DNA from 2 places in the Sporosarcina sp. USHLN248 genome. Region 2 is predicted to be linked to the other one. Evidence: riboswitches for the same ligand, from Rfam matches in the RefSeq annotation. Region 2 holds a riboswitch; the other holds the start of a gene.
The links. A riboswitch is a leader RNA that binds a small molecule or an ion and turns the genes downstream of it on or off. The one in region 2 is predicted to bind cobalamin.
Positions count from the first base shown of each region.

Region 1: another riboswitch for cobalamin. It lies ahead of WFH04_RS13745 (ABC transporter substrate-binding protein); the one in region 2 lies ahead of WFH04_RS07935 (hypothetical protein).

Region 1 is NZ_JBBCZC010000035.1:28,025-35,863, reverse strand. It holds gene WFH04_RS13765 (CHY zinc finger protein) at 19-354, shown strand; gene WFH04_RS13760 (NUDIX hydrolase) at 368-811, shown strand; gene WFH04_RS13755 (class I SAM-dependent methyltransferase) at 815-1,411, opposite strand; gene WFH04_RS13750 (DUF2207 domain-containing protein) at 1,479-3,161, opposite strand; cobalamin riboswitch at 3,402-3,603, shown strand; gene WFH04_RS13745 (ABC transporter substrate-binding protein) at 3,754-4,749, shown strand; gene WFH04_RS13740 (FecCD family ABC transporter permease) at 4,712-5,782, shown strand; gene WFH04_RS13735 (ABC transporter ATP-binding protein) at 5,779-7,149, shown strand; gene WFH04_RS13730 (cobyrinic acid a,c-diamide synthase CobB) at 7,164-7,839, shown strand, end outside.
Region 2 is NZ_JBBCZC010000015.1:32,430-40,268, reverse strand. It holds gene WFH04_RS07970 (aldehyde dehydrogenase family protein) at 1-127, shown strand, start outside; gene WFH04_RS07965 (BMC domain-containing protein) at 149-433, shown strand; gene pduL (phosphate propanoyltransferase) at 495-1,352, shown strand; gene WFH04_RS07955 (EutN/CcmL family microcompartment protein) at 1,368-1,670, shown strand; gene WFH04_RS07950 (BMC domain-containing protein) at 1,645-2,004, shown strand; gene mdh (malate dehydrogenase) at 2,026-2,967, shown strand; gene WFH04_RS07940 (methyl-accepting chemotaxis protein) at 3,585-5,687, shown strand; cobalamin riboswitch at 5,739-5,914, shown strand; gene WFH04_RS07935 (hypothetical protein) at 6,068-6,700, shown strand; gene argS (arginine--tRNA ligase) at 6,744-7,839, opposite strand, start outside.

The DNA.
Region 1 (7,839 bases), on a different contig from region 2:
TATAAATTACACGAAAGTATGAGGGAGAAAATGAGAGAATTTCAAGTGATGGGAAGCATTATAGACGAAGAAACTAGATGTAAACATTACAACTCAAAGGTAGATATTATTGCAATAAAGTTTCATTGCTGCAAAATGTATTTTCCATGCTATTCATGCCATGAAGAATCTGGTTGCGGTACTCATAAAGTATGGCCAAAGGATCAGTTTAATGAAAAAGCTGTCTTGTGCGGTATATGCAAGCATGAAATGACGATTGAAGAATATAAAAACTCCCAGTACAAATGCCCTTCATGCCATGCGGAATTCAATCCGGGATGCGGGCTGCATTGGGAGCTTTATTTTGAAAAATAGGAGGTGTCACTACATGCATCCTCGAGCTACCGCTTTAGGAATCATCATTAAAGAAGACGATATCCTTTTAGAGGAGAAAATAGGGAAACACTCACAAGGAAATGGTTATTATTATCGTCCGATCGGTGGGACGATTGAGTTTGGCGAGACGTCCGACGAGACATTAATAAGAGAATTCCGCGAAGAAATAGGTGCCGAAATCAGTATTATTCGATATATAGCATGTCTCGAAAATATATTTACAATAGAGGGCAATATTGGACATGAAATTACTCAAATCTATTTAGTGGAGCTTGTAGATAAAAAACTTTATGAGAATGCAACCTTTGCAGTAAAAGAACAAACTAAAGTAACGACTGCAAAGTGGATATATAAGGAAGATCTATTTTCAGGCCAAAAGAGCATTTATCCTAATGGCATTGTCAATTTGTTAAAAGGCATATTTTATAAGAGTTAAGAATCACTTCATACAGGTGCATATGAACATCGATGCATCCTTCTTCATAAAAATATTTTTCCCATGATGGAATGTTTTAATATCAATTGAAGTAAAGCCAACTTCAGCCAACACTTTCTCCAATTCATCATGCAAAAAGCCGTTATGGACTTTCGGGTGGCTTATTTTATCGTTTTTATCAAAATCAATAATGATTAGCTTGCCCCCATCGTTCAATACTTCGAATAGTTCATGTAAAATTTTCTTCGTCTCCGGTATATGAAGAAGAACTAATGATAGTAAAACGATGTCTGCCTTCAGCCCAGGATTCCCTATCGTAAAATCGGAAGAAAGCACTTTCGCATTCGTAATTCCTTTATTGGATATTTTAGCATCCGCAACCTCTAGCATTTGCTCTGATGAATCAACCAATAAAACAGAATCAACCAAATCCGCAACTTCAAGCCCAATTAGGCCAGTGCCGCTCCCATAGTCTATTAAAGATTTTGATGCACGATCGCTCAGCTCCGATCTTACTTCCTTGATGATCACTTTAGACAACTCGATTCTTTCTTCTGTATCGTATTTTTTTGCCATTTGTTCAAAAACGTTACTTTCCATTTTGCACTCTCCTACCTAGCGGAATAGACCGGACTTCATATGCCCGGCACCGCTCTTATAGATTAAGTTAAAACGCACCAGATCCTCCACCGCCGCCTCCGACGCCACCACCTCCAGATGAAATCGAAGTGGAACTTCCACTTGAAGAAGGAGAGGCATCGTTATTGGCTGTTGCAAATGTTTGCGTCATGAACATAGGATTATAGGCAGCATAATAATGATCATTTTTACGATCTGAACGCTGTTCGGCTCGTTCAAATTCGTTGTATAGCTTTTCTAACTTACCATCTTTCACACCGATTCCATAAATATATGCTCGGTATTTATCGTCGACAGGCAACCTCTCCCACTCTTCCGCGCTCACTTGCTCAAAGTGTTTTCTAAATCGTTTCCATTCTTCCTTTATTTGTAAACCTTTCAAATTTCGAGGTTTGTAAAAGAATGCAATACACAGCCCAACGAGCGCTAGTCCAATCAAAATTGCCATAGAGAGATATACTTCATAGCGTCCCAACTGCACAATGACCGGAATAAGCGCAATGCTTAATAAACCCGCTGACCAGCGTAACCCAATTTTCTCTTCATATAGTTGAGCATCTTTCACTTCCTGTAAAATTGCAGTTTTCCAAGTATGAAGTGTATTACTATACGATTCATGATTTTCTTCGTTTTTCGTATACGTCTTCAAATCCTCAAGCGTAAATTGTTCACCATCTCCAACTTCGTTAAACAATAAATCGATTAGTGCTGCTTCATGATTATTGACACCAGATGTATGTAGAAGTCCAAAAGACTCGTCTGTTACTTGTTTCACATAGCCTTTTCTAATTAAATCCAATAACGAAGCAGACATCACCTCAGGTCCAAGCCCAGAAGGGTGAGTATAATAAATCGTCGCCGGCATTGATAACGTTTCTTTCGGAATGAAACCGTCCTCCATTAACGAGTGCACCATTTCTCGATTATCTTTCCTCTTCATAACCATGTACACAAGCAGTCCGAATAAAAAGGCAACAAAAGCTATTATTGAGTAGCTACCGACTTTCCCCATACTTTTCTGCGCCGTTAGAAACGCAGTCCGATCTTCTTCAATTTTCTCCTTATCCGCCTTCAACGCATCACGGATTGTTCCCTTTTCTGCATTTATACTTGAAAATAGAGAAGGCTCATAAATGACTCGGATATCGCCGTTCGTACTGTCCGGAACTTTACCGAAGTCAAAAACGACAACTCCATCTGCTTCAAGGACGCCCTTTCCATAAGCAGCGTCATACCCAAGATAATCTACATCCATTGCTTTCGCGGGTGGATGCACAGATATTTTCAGTTTACCGTAATCCGTTTCATTTCTTTTATCAAAAAATGGCCAATAAAATTGCGCTCCATCTTCATACTTCTCTACACCATTTCCAATTTGATAATGCAGCTCAAAGCGTACAGTTTCATTTTTCCCTGATCGATAAACTTTATAAAGCTGCCCCTTTTTTTCAACCTTCAATAATTTACCGTTTTCATAGGCTTCAAAACGATCAATGGAAGATCCTTTTTTCGGGCTAATCTCACGGGAAATCCCATTAAATTTTCCATCAAAATCATACGTATGCTTTTCAACGACATCCACATGTCCATTTTCTTTTAGGTAGACATCAATTTGAACATCGGAAATTTCGAATTCAACAGCATTTGCTGTAACCGGAATTACTAAAAGAACTATGAAAGCCAATATCGAAATAAAATTACTCCATCTCATTGCATTCACCTCTTCTTACTTTTATTTTACGGAATAAGCAAAGTGAAAGTTTCATATTTGAAGAATGCCCATCCTATCGTATATAAGTAAACCTTATTCGGCCGCCTTTCTCCAAATCGGTTTATTACGTTTTCATGATGCGTTTAAAGAAGAAACACATTATTCGCATTAATACTATATCAATATAAAGTTTACAAACCATTCTCACTTCTATATACTTGGCATGAGCTAAAACGTTAAAAAAGAATAGTAGAAATAGGTTTTTCAAACCGTTGCTATAAAACTGTTTGAGACTAAGAGGGAAGTTGGTGAGAATCCAACACGAACCCGTCACTGTAATCGTCGAGGAACGTCCCATTTATCCACTGCGCTAATAGCGTGGGAAGGAGGGACCATCCGTTGAACCGTAAGTCAGGAGACCTGCCTATTTCGATTATCGGCTTCCTCGGGATATAGGAATGCTTGAAATATCGGTTTTGCCGTCCTTTTGGATTTGATGACAGCCGTTCTTATTTTCATGCGCTTTCCCCCGAGGAAAAGCGCTTTTTTGACGTTCACCAACAAAAGGAGGACTATAATTTTGCAAAACATGATGAAACGTTGGGGACTATTCAGCCTAATCTTTGTCTTATCCATGGCCATTTTGGCTGGATGCGGATCAGAATCGGCAAACCCTGCGAAGCAATCGGGCCAAGAAGGTCAATTAACTGAAACGGATAAAACTCAAGAGACAAATAAAGATGAGGCACTTTTCCCTGTCACATTTACCGATGATGCTGGACGTGAAGTGACCATCGAGGAAGAACCTGAAACGCTCATCTCGATCCAGACGAGCAACACAGAAATTTTATACGCCCTTGGTGTAGGGGATCGTCTCATCGGCGTATCCGATTACTGCAACTACCCTCAAGAAGCGCTGGAAGTACAGAAAGTCGGCGGACAAGATATGGATGCCGAGTTAATCATGACACTTTTGCCGGATGTCGTGTTTGCTACAAAATATCATTTTGATAACCATGAAAACATCCTGAAACAATATGAAGATGCGGGCATTAAAGTTGTCGTTACAGGCAGCGCCACTTCATTCGACGATGCCTACAACACGATGAAAATGCTTGCAACTGCTACAGGCACGGAAGACAAAGCAGATGAAATTATTCAAGATATGAAAGATCGCCGTGCTGCAATTGAAGAAAAAGCAAAAGAGATTACAAATCCCAAAAAAGTTTGGGTTGAAGTTTCACCCGAACCGGATATCTTTACGACTGGAACGAATACATTCATGCATGAAATGCTTCAAACCATTCATGCTGTAAACGCCGCGGAAGCACATGAGGGTTGGGTGAAATTGACCGAAGAAGAAATTGTGGCCCTTAATCCGGACGTCATCATTACAACATATGGCTACTATGTAGAGAATCCTGCAGATGGCGTATTGGCCCGTGATGGATGGCAGGAAGTCAATGCTGTAAAAAATGGACAAGTGTTTGACGTTGATAGTGATACGGTTACACGTCCAGGTCCACGCCTAATTGAAGGAGTCGAGCAGCTTGCGAAACTTATTTATCCGGAAGTTTTTGGGGAATAAAATTACCTATCTTTATATCGCAAGTATCGGGGTTGTACTTTGTGCAACCCTTCTTGGCATATTCGTCAGCAGTGTAAAGTTTCCGATATCGACTATTCTTCATGTCGTGACAGATAAAACATTTGGGCTTGGTTGGCTGACAGAGGTTCCGAGAAACGAGGAGCTAATTATTTGGAACATCCGTGTTCCCCGCGTATTATTGGCCTTCCTTGTCGGTGCTTCCCTTTCGCTTGCCGGTGCCGCATTCCAAGGACTTCTCAGAAATCCTTTAGCCGACCCCTACACGATCGGTGTCTCATCAGGTTCTGCCTTAGGTGCCGTAACAGTTCTATTTTTTCAATATACAATTTGGGGGCTCGGCAGCTATACATTGCCAATCGTCGCTATTCTAAGCGGATTTTTCACATTATTTATCGTCTTCGGCCTAGTTAGGTTAAGCAGTCGAAGCTTGGCGATCGAAACGATCATCCTTGCCGGGATTATTGTCGGCGCTTTCGTAGGAGCACTTACTTCGTTAATGATTGCATTAGGAGATCGAGATGCGATGGCGCAAATCATTTATTGGCTATACGGAAGCGTAGCCATGCGTGGTTGGAGCCATGTGCAGCTGATCATCCCCTTCCTTGTGATTGGAGCAATCATCCTACTAGCCCATTATCGGGAACTGAACGCTTTAGCTCTTGGCGAAGAAGCTGCAGATCATATCGGGGTCAATGTGAAGCGGGGTAAAATACTCATTTTGATTGGTGCATCTCTCCTTACCGGATCGGCAGTCGCCGTTTCTGGATCGATCGGTTTCGTCGGATTAGTTGTCCCCCACTTAGTACGGCTCATGACTGGACCGAACCACCGGAATGTCCTCCCGTTGTCCATGCTTCTTGGCGGTGCATTTCTTGTCTTGGCTGATTTGCTTGCACGGACAGTGATCGCTCCGAAAGAGTTGCCGATCGGTGTTATTACCGCTCTAATCGGAGCACCTGTATTTGCATTTCTATTAATCCGAGATCGAATTGGAAGAGGGGAACAGCGATGATCACAGTCGAACATCTAACAGGCGGTTATGGGAAAAAGCCAATTATCCGTGATCTCCAATTCGAAATCCGTAAAGGGGAATTCTTCGCTCTATTAGGACCGAACGGTAGCGGTAAATCGACAATTTTCAAATTGATTACCGGTCAACTGCCGATCACATCCGGCTCCATTTTGATTGACGGGAAACCGATGTCGCAACTAACAAAGTTAGAGAAGGCACGGAAAGTGGCTGTGCTTGCCCAAGAAAGCCAAGTAACATTTGATTTCACTGTCGAAGAAATCGTAAGCCTTGGGCGATATCCCCATCAGACCGGTCTCTTCAAGCGACTATCTCCGGAAGATAAGCAAGTCATCGAGGACGTTATGCACATGACACGCATTGAGCAATTCAGAAGTTTTCAGTTCAGAACATTAAGCGGGGGAGAAAAACAAAGGGTTTTGTTGGCAAAAGCGCTAGCGCAACAACCCGAAGTTCTTTTATTGGATGAACCAACCAACCATTTGGATATTAAGCATACGTTCCAAATACTTACTATGCTGAAGAAATGGCAGCGATCAAAAGATTTAACCATTTTCGCCATCCTGCATGATTTGAATGTCGCTTCGCTCTATGCAGACCGAGTTGCCCTACTCCATAAAGGCAACTTCCTTGAAGTGGGAGATGTGAACATCTTGCGAAAGGAAAATCAGCTGAAGAAGGTGTATGAGGTTGATGTTAAAACACAGGCACATCCAGTTGTTGCCAAGCCTCAGCTGCTCATGACGCCTATGTTCGAGGAAACGGATGCCTCAGTTGCCCTTATTGAAAGTTTCTTTGTAGATCGCAAGGAGGACCATCTGATCGTCCATTTTACAGAGCCTTTGCGGACTATTTCCAATGCTGCAATCGGCAGTGGCATCCAGTGGTTTAAACACTTTTGCCTTATGAATCAACCATCTGCCCATACAAGCCGTGAACAGCTGAAAACCATGTTGGAAAAGTATGGCATTCCACCTGAACAGGCATCTATCGTGATATGCTCCGGAAATCTGAATGACGCTTTCATTATGGAACGGCAATTAAATGGCGTGGACATTTTACTTATTACAGCATTCGATGAAGCGGTCCACCTTCTTCTGTTCATCGATGCACCATTAGATGATCGGACATTGTTCGATTTTTACATGGCAGCGACAGAAGCGAAAGCGGCAGCGTTCCAGCGAGCCGGAATTCCGTTGGAAACGGACAGGCAGGATAGCCTCGTCATCGCTGCAAACCTACAACACAGTCTTCCGGGTGAAGCGATCGAGTCGATTTCCCGCGGACAGATCGGACAACTTATCTTATCCGAAATGACCGAAACGCTGCTACAGAAAGTAGGAAAATAAAGGAGGGATGTTGTATGGCGAAACGAAGACTCGTAATTGCAGGTACGAACAGCGGCGTTGGAAAAACGACTTTAACCATCGGAATAATGGCTGCCCTGATGAAAAAGGGATTGACTGTGCAAGGATTCAAATGCGGTCCAGACTATATTGACCCTTCCTATCATACGGCAGTAACAGGTCGGATTTCCCGTAACGTGGACAGCTATATGTTAGGACGGGAAACGGTATTGGATGTATTCACACATGCGAGCCGCGGTGCGGATATTTCAATTATGGAAGGTGTTATGGGCTTTTTCGATGGGAAAGACCCGAAAAATGATATTGGAAGCACAGCAGATATTAGCGTTATTACGAAAAGCCCGGTGTTGTTAGTCGTGGATTGCGCTAGCATGGCAAGAAGCGCGGCAGCTATCGTGAAAGGGTTTCAAACATTGTCATCCAAACCCGACATTGTAGGCGTAATTGCCAATAAAGTTGGAAGTGAAGGCCATTTCAACATTGTGAAAACCGCCATCGAGCAGGAATGCGGCATTCCGGTTATCGGGTATTTGAAGCGGGAGAATGAAATAGAAATTCCTGAGCGCAGCCTTGGGTTAATTCCTTCAATTGAACGAGGCGAGCTTGACCAATTTTTCGAGCGACTCGGGGAATTGGTTTCAAATACTGTTGATCTTGATAAACTACTTGAAA
Region 2 (7,839 bases):
AACTTCTGCATCTGTAGAAGATCAAGTCGTTTCTCATGTAATGGGCCAAGTGGATACAAAAGATTCAATCGACCCTGAAATGGTCAAAAACTTAGTGAGTGAGATTGTTAAACAATTATCTAAATAAACCTATTAGGAGGAAACAAACATGAATAGAGAAGGTACAGCATTAGGAATGGTAGAAACGAAAGGTCTTATCGGTTCGATCGAAGCAGCAGACGCAATGGTGAAAGCAGCAAGCGTTAACTTAGTCGGAAAAGTGCATGTCGGTGGCGGTATCGTAACTGTATTAGTTCGCGGTGATGTAGGCGCAGTTAAAGCAGCGACAGATGCAGGTGCAGCAGCTGCACAACGTGTTGGGGAATTGCTATCAGTACACGTAATCCCAAGACCGCATAACGAATTAGAAATGATCTTGCCTAAAGAAAACTGATTAATAGAATCGGATACGATAATGCCGTCAATGATCGGCGGCTATTGAAAGGCGGATGAATATGGATCAGCAGTTGATTGAAAGAATCGTTGGAGAAGTGATGGACCAGCTTCAAAAGCAAGAGCCAAAACTGTCGAACAATGAAATTCCAATTGCTGTTTCCGCTCGCCATGTGCATTTAAAACCGGAGCATATTGAAGTTCTGTTTGGAAAAGGATATGAGCTGACGAAACGATCCGATTTGTCTCAACCGGGTCAATTCGCTGCAAATGAAACAGTTGTCATTGCGGGTCCAAGGGGAAGCATCGAAAAAGTGCGGATCCTTGGCCCTGCCCGTTCATTGTCCCAAGTGGAAGTGAGCTGGACTGATGCTATGAAATTAGGCGTCAAGCCACCGCTTCGCGAATCCGGGAATATTGCGGGATCTGCAGGCATTACGTTGATCGGGCCGAAAGGCAGCCTTTATTTGGATGAAGGGCTAATTGTCGCCCAATCCCATATTCATATGGAACCGAAAGACGCAGACCGGTTAGGCGTGCGGGACGGCGATTTTGTTACGATAGATGTCGAAGGGATTCGTCCAATCTCGTTTAATCAAGTGAAAATTCGAGTCTCTGAGCGCTATCGACTGGAAATGCATATAGATACGGACGAAGCAAATGCAGGGTTTATTACGCAAGGAACAATCGGCAAGCTAAGAAAGCCGGGTGTTGAGTGTTCAAATGACGTAGTTGCTACGCATAATGAAGTTCAGGTGCAACCAGAGAAAAAAGCGTTTTATTTCAAAAAGAAATTGCTTTCAAATGAAGACATTCGTGCCATTCAAGAAGATGAAATCGTTGTCGATAAAGGAACGATTGTGACGGCACTTGCAAAAGATACAGCAAGAGAGATCGGAAAAGTGATTTCCATTAAGTAAAAGGTGTGATGACGCATGCGAATGGGAAGAGTGATTGGTAATGTTTGGGCTACGCGTAAAGAAGATGGCTTGCAAGGATTGAAGTTATTAATCGTTCAGCCTTTGGATGCTTTCGGAAAGCCGAACCAGACGCAGTTTGTCGCGGCAGACCGGATTGGTGCGGGCATAGGTGATGATGTCCTTGTTACGAGCGGAGGCTCTTCGCGTTACATTATGAAAGATAATCCGATTCCTATTGATGCGGTCATCATAGGAATCATTGATTCGACTGAAGTGGAAAGGGGCGATTACGATGAGTCAAGCGATCGGGATGATTGAGACGAAAGGTTTGATCGGCTCCATTGAAGCGGCAGATGCGATGATTAAGGCATCCAATGTTTCATTGGTCAGCCAAGAGAAAGTCGACGGCGGCATTGTGACAGTTATCGTGCAAGGCGATGTTGGTGCTGTTCAAGCGGCAGTAGATGCAGGCAAGGATGCTGCGGCAAGAGTCGGCGAATTGTTGGGCGCTCATGTTATTCCAAGACCGGATGAGTCCGTCTATGGAATGGTGAAGCCTAATGAGAAGGTTGAACAGCAATCTGCCGAGAAGCAAGAAAAATTGGCGGAACCTGCGAAAGCTTCAAAACCGAAAACAACGAAGAAATCATAATCGCGGAAAGGATGAGTGGATATGGCTTTTCGCAGACATAAAATTGCTGTTGTCGGGGCAGGATACACTGGTGCGACAGTTGCATTGATGCTTGCGCAAAAAGAGTTGGGCGATGTCGTGTTAGTAGATATTCCTGATTTGGTCAACCCTACAAAGGGGAAGGCTCTGGATCTTCTTCAAACTGGCCCCGTACAAAACTTTGATGCGAAAATCATTGGTACTTCCAACTATGAAGATATTCAAGACGCAGATATGGTGATTGTGACAGCTGGAATTGCAAGAAAGCCAGGTATGAGCAGGGATGACTTAGTAGCGACAAACGCGAAAATCATGCGTGCTGTATCTGAGCAAATTAAGCGTTATGCTCCAGATAGCACGGTACTTATTTTAAGTAATCCGGTAGACGCGATGACATACGTTTGCTATAAAACAACCGGCTTCCCTAAAAATCGTGTAATTGGCCAATCTGGCGTATTAGATACAGCTCGTTTCAATACATTCGTGGCGGAAGAATTGAATATCTCTGTTGAAGACATTTCTGGGTTCGTTTTAGGCGGTCATGGAGACGATATGGTGCCGCTTGTCCGCTATTCATATGCGGGAGGCATTCCGCTTGAAAAGATTATTCCTGCGGATCGTTTGCAGGCAATTGTCGATCGGACGAGAAAAGGCGGGGGAGAAATCGTTTCCCTATTGGGCAACGGCAGTGCGTATTACGCCCCTGCAGCTTCGCTTGTTGAAATGGCTGAAGCAATCATTAAAGACAAGAAGCGCATTTTGCCATCCATTGCTTATTTGGAAGGTGAATATGGCTATCACGATATTTATTTAGGCGTGCCTACCGTTTTAGGCGGCAATGGCATTGAAAGCGTGATTGAATTGCCATTATTGGAAGAAGAGAAAAAGGCGCTTGATAAGTCAGCGCAATCTGTACAGTTAGTGATCGATATTTGTAATCGATAATATTTGAAAAGCATCCCTTGAAAGGTGAATGGGATGCTTTTTTGCATGTCGAAAAAATTGAGAGGACTTAAATACTATAAATAGCATTATCTTAGGTATTTAGCTATGTTTTCGGTTATGAAAATGGTATAATTATCAGTAGATTAATAGTTTTTTATTGTTGATTTTTTATGAAGAAATGAGGATAAGGAAAGGTGATAATTGAAGCAATTTATCTCGCTGTTTTTAGGTACATATGCCGTAGGATGACGGTAATTTTTCTTAACTAACAGTCACGCGCCTTTGAGTTAAGAAGTATCTGATTTTGCATTGCTTTCCGCGCGTGTCAGAAGTAGTTATGCGCAATTTTTACGTAGTATGCGTTTCTATGATGCATTATGCGTTTTTAAGCAGTTTTCTGCGCTCATAATTCCCTTTATGAATTTGTGGAAGTGAGTAGAGTTGAAGCGCACATATCATTGAGACGATCGACGTATAAAAGCTCTGATGTGTAAAATAGGGCATTTCGATAAGAGCATGCTGCTCGTACGTCGTGTAAAAGTCGGATTTAGATCCATTCATTTCTATGTTGCATTGATTTTGTGATGATTAGAATTGTTTTGTAGGAGGATACTGAATTGAAGAAACAGAGAAGTATTGCTTGGAAATTGTCGGGGCTGATTATCGGTCTATTTTTGATCCTTTTTATCGCCTATACATTTACGACAAGCTCTATTATTCATAAGGAGAGCTCAAATGACGCTGAAGAATTTGCAATTGAAAATACTAATTTTTATGCGAAAGAAATAAGTAATAGATTTAGTCAAACGAATCAAATTTTGAATACTACGAAGCGTATTTTTGAAACACTGCAAGCCGATGGAAAATTGACAACTGAAGAAGTTTTAGATGTCATAGAAAACAATCTCGCATCGAATGAAGATGCAATGGGTGTGGCAGCGATTTTGGAAAAGGGTTCCATTCCAATTGACGATGATGCCGATAAAGGGTTATTTGATGATGAAGACCGTTTCATTCCTTACTTATACAAAGATGGCGATGGAATTACAATAGAAGCAGTAAGAGGATATGAGACGGAAGGAGACGGTGACTGGTATCAAGTGCCTAAAAGCTCAAAACGAGCTGTGCTGACTGAGCCGTATTCGTATGATGCAGGCGGTCAGACGATATCGATGACGACGATTTCAGTACCGTTAATTGATAAGAATGGTCAGTTTTTCGGTGTATTGACGACAGATTTGTCGGTTGAATTCTTAACTGACTTAGTCTCATCCATTGCACCGGAAGGCGGTTACGCTACTATCTTGACGGATAATGGTGAAATAACAGCGAATAGTTTAACAGAGGATTTGAATGGCACGGATTTGCGTAGTCTATTGGACTGGGATGCAATGAAATCGAAGCTTGACGAAGGGCAAGTAGGTTCGTTATATGCCGAATCGGATAACTTGGACGAAATGGCGTTTAATGTTCTTGCACCGATCATGTTAGAAGGAATCGATGAAACGTGGACAGTGCAAACATCTATTAAAAAGTCGAAAATAATGGAAACCTTTAATTATGTCCTTCTCATGACAGTGATTTTTGGTATTGTAATGGTAATTTTAATGGCGGCTGTAACGGCTTGGTATATTTTCAAACAGATGAGACCACTCTCAATGCTGCAAACATCGATTGAACAAGCGGCTGCAGGGGATATGACACATTATGTCGATGAAAGCAAGGTAGGCAATGATGAAATCGGTGCTGTCACACTTGCGTATAATAATATGCTGCGCCAAACGAACGAGGCGATTCATGCAGTTCGTGAGTCATCGATCGAATTGAATGATTCCACGACAAGGGTACATCAAGCGTTTGAAGAAGTTGTCGCTTCCAGTGAAGAGGTTTCATTGGCGACGAACGAAATCGCACAAGGTGCTTCGAAGCAGTCTGAGGATACGGAAGAGACTGGGCGTAGAATGGCCGATTTAGCTGAGCAGATCAATGCATTATCCACTCTTTCAGAAAATATGAAAGAGCTTTCGAATCAAACGGTTGCTTCAACTGAAACGGGTATGTCTGAAGTAGAGAATTTGCGTGAACACAATAGTTCGATGAATGAAATGAATGAAAAAGTTCGTCAGCAAATGGATGCATTGGCATCGAAAATTAGTTCAATCGATCAAGTCATTGCTTCCATCCACGATATTACTGCACAGACGAATTTGTTGGCGCTGAATGCAAGCATTGAAGCGGCGCGTGCCGGTGAGCATGGGAAAGGGTTTGCGGTTGTTGCCGAGGAAGTTCGCAAATTGGCGGAGCAGTCGAGAATAGAAACTGAAGTGATTCAAAAAACTGTACAGGAAATTTTAGAAGAATCTCAACAAACTGTACAAGTCGTTGCTTCTAACTTAGCATTGATGGAAGGTCAAAACGAATCGGTCTCAAGCACGGAAGCTTCCTTTGCACGCAATGCTGAATTGACGGAGCGAATGAGTGAAGCAATTGCAGAGTTTTCGTCAGAGCTTGCTGAAATGCTATCACATCGAGATCAAGCACTTCTTTCGATTCAAAGTGTGTCTGCAGTATCTGAAGAGACTGCGGCTTCCGCAGAGCAAGTGAGCGCATCTTCCGCAACACAGCAAAGCGAGCTTGAACGTGTTGCAGAATCTACAAATCGAATGAAACAAATCGCAGGTGAATTGCGCGAAATCGTAGGTCGTTTCCAACTATCTTAAGTTCTAGGATTGCATTGCGGTCAATTGATGGTAAAATGAAGTAAAAGAATACGAATATGAACGATAGAGCGGTACCGAAATCGGTTTAATAGGGAATCCGGAAATCCGGAGCTGTCCCCGCAACTGTAATCGCCGACTTCCCCCTAAATGCCACTGTCAAAAGACGGGAAGGCAGGGAGGAAGGATGAAGCGAAAGCCAGGAGACCTGCCGTCTATCGTTGAAGCGACACTTTCTTCGGGGGTTGAGAGGGGGGAGCGAACGGATTTTTCGGCATGGCATTTTTTCGGCCGATTCCGTTTAGTTTCCTACGAACAATATGAGCGATCTGCTCCACCCGATTGGTGGAACAGATCGCTTTTTAGTGGGAGGAGACAATGTGATGAGACTGCACACCGCGGAAGAATTCAGTTCAATGCTCTATATGGATTATGTTGGAGAGGCTCCATTGCAAAAGGCGATGATGGCAATGAATAGTAATTTCAGTCGGCTTTATATAGACATTTTCCATCTTGATGTTTTCGCCTTTCTATCGAATGAGTTGCCGTTGAAAGGGGTCTGCATTCCTGACTTGTTTATGCGGCAAGTGGAAGCGGATGGATCATTTTTTATATTTGATTTAAGACAGATTAAGGAGGTTATGGGGTTTTCGTTACCAGATGTTTATGATGAAAAAGAAATCGGTGCATTTCACGAGAAGTATGATGCCTGCGTACAGCACCCTATAATCCGAAAAGTTGAAGTATCTGCCGTCAGCCTTATGAAACATCTTTTGCAATGCCAAATAGCTTCAGGTGGGCCAGCATTCTTTTATCGGGACAGCGCGAATCGATTATGTGGAAATCAATGCAAGGAGACTTTGCGTTTTCCGGAGCAGCATTGGTTGAATGGAAGTTTCAAACAACGAATATTGCCACGCCGAATATCGCTGCGAGAGGAAGACTTGCTGCGTGATCATTTGAATGCTTGGAGATTAGGCATTCAAATGACAAAATGCAGCTGGGAAAGAACTTAATACGCCACCGTGGGTAAAATCAAGTTCTATTCCCTATAATGAATTACATCTCTTTTGGTGCTTTCATCCCTAAAAGGCGTAATGATTCCTGTAGGACAGTAGCAACGCTTTGAACAAGTGCGATTCTATAATTTTTTAACGGCAAGTCGGAAAGGATATGGACGTTTCCGTAAAATGAATTGAATGATTGTGAAAGGTCAATTGCATATTTAGCTACGATGGAAGGATCCAAATCTTCTGCTGCCCGTTTCACGACAGACGGAAAAGCATATAGTAGCTTGAAAATCGCCCATTCATAGTCATTCACTTGTTCAACTGTAAACGGTCCGGTAATACCAGCCTTGCGCAAAATGGAATTTGCCCTTGCATGCGTATATTGAATGTAAGGTCCGGTTTCTCCTTCGGTTTGAAGCATGCTGCTTAAGTTGAATTCGATGTCATGCTTGCGATGCTGTTTCAAATCGCTAAAAATAATTGCGCCGACGCCAACTGCTTGTGCAACTTCGTTTTTATTGAACAGTGTAGGATTTTTTTCAGCAATTGTATGCTCAGCAAGCGAAATTGCTTCCGACAGAACTTCTTCTAACAGAACGATCTTTCCTTTCCGGGTCGACATCTTTTTTCCGTCCTTCAATATGAAGCCGAATGAGACATGGTGAATCGTATTTGCCCAGTCATAGCCCATCTTTTGCAACACTTGCTTTAATTGGGTGAAATGAAGGCTTTGTTCATTTCCTACTACGTAAATCGCTTTCGTGAAATCATACACTTTTTTCCGTTCCAATGCAGCGGCTAAATCGCGAGTTGCATAGAGAGTAGCGCCATCTGATTTTTTGATTAAACTTGGCGGCATCCCTTCCGACAGCTCCACGACTAATGCTCCATCGGACTCTACTAACAATCCTTTAGCGGATAGCTCTTCAACGACAGGCTCCATTTTGTCGTTGTAATAAGCTTCTCCGTTAGTTGAGTCGAAAGAAACTCCGAGCAAATCATATATGCGTTGAAATTCCTTTAATGATTCCGTTTTAAACCATTCCCAAAGCGAAAGTGCATCTTCGTCTCCTTCTTCAAGTGCTTTGAACGCAGCTCTTCCTTCATCATTGAGGGTAGGATCTTCTTCCGCTTCTTCATGGAAA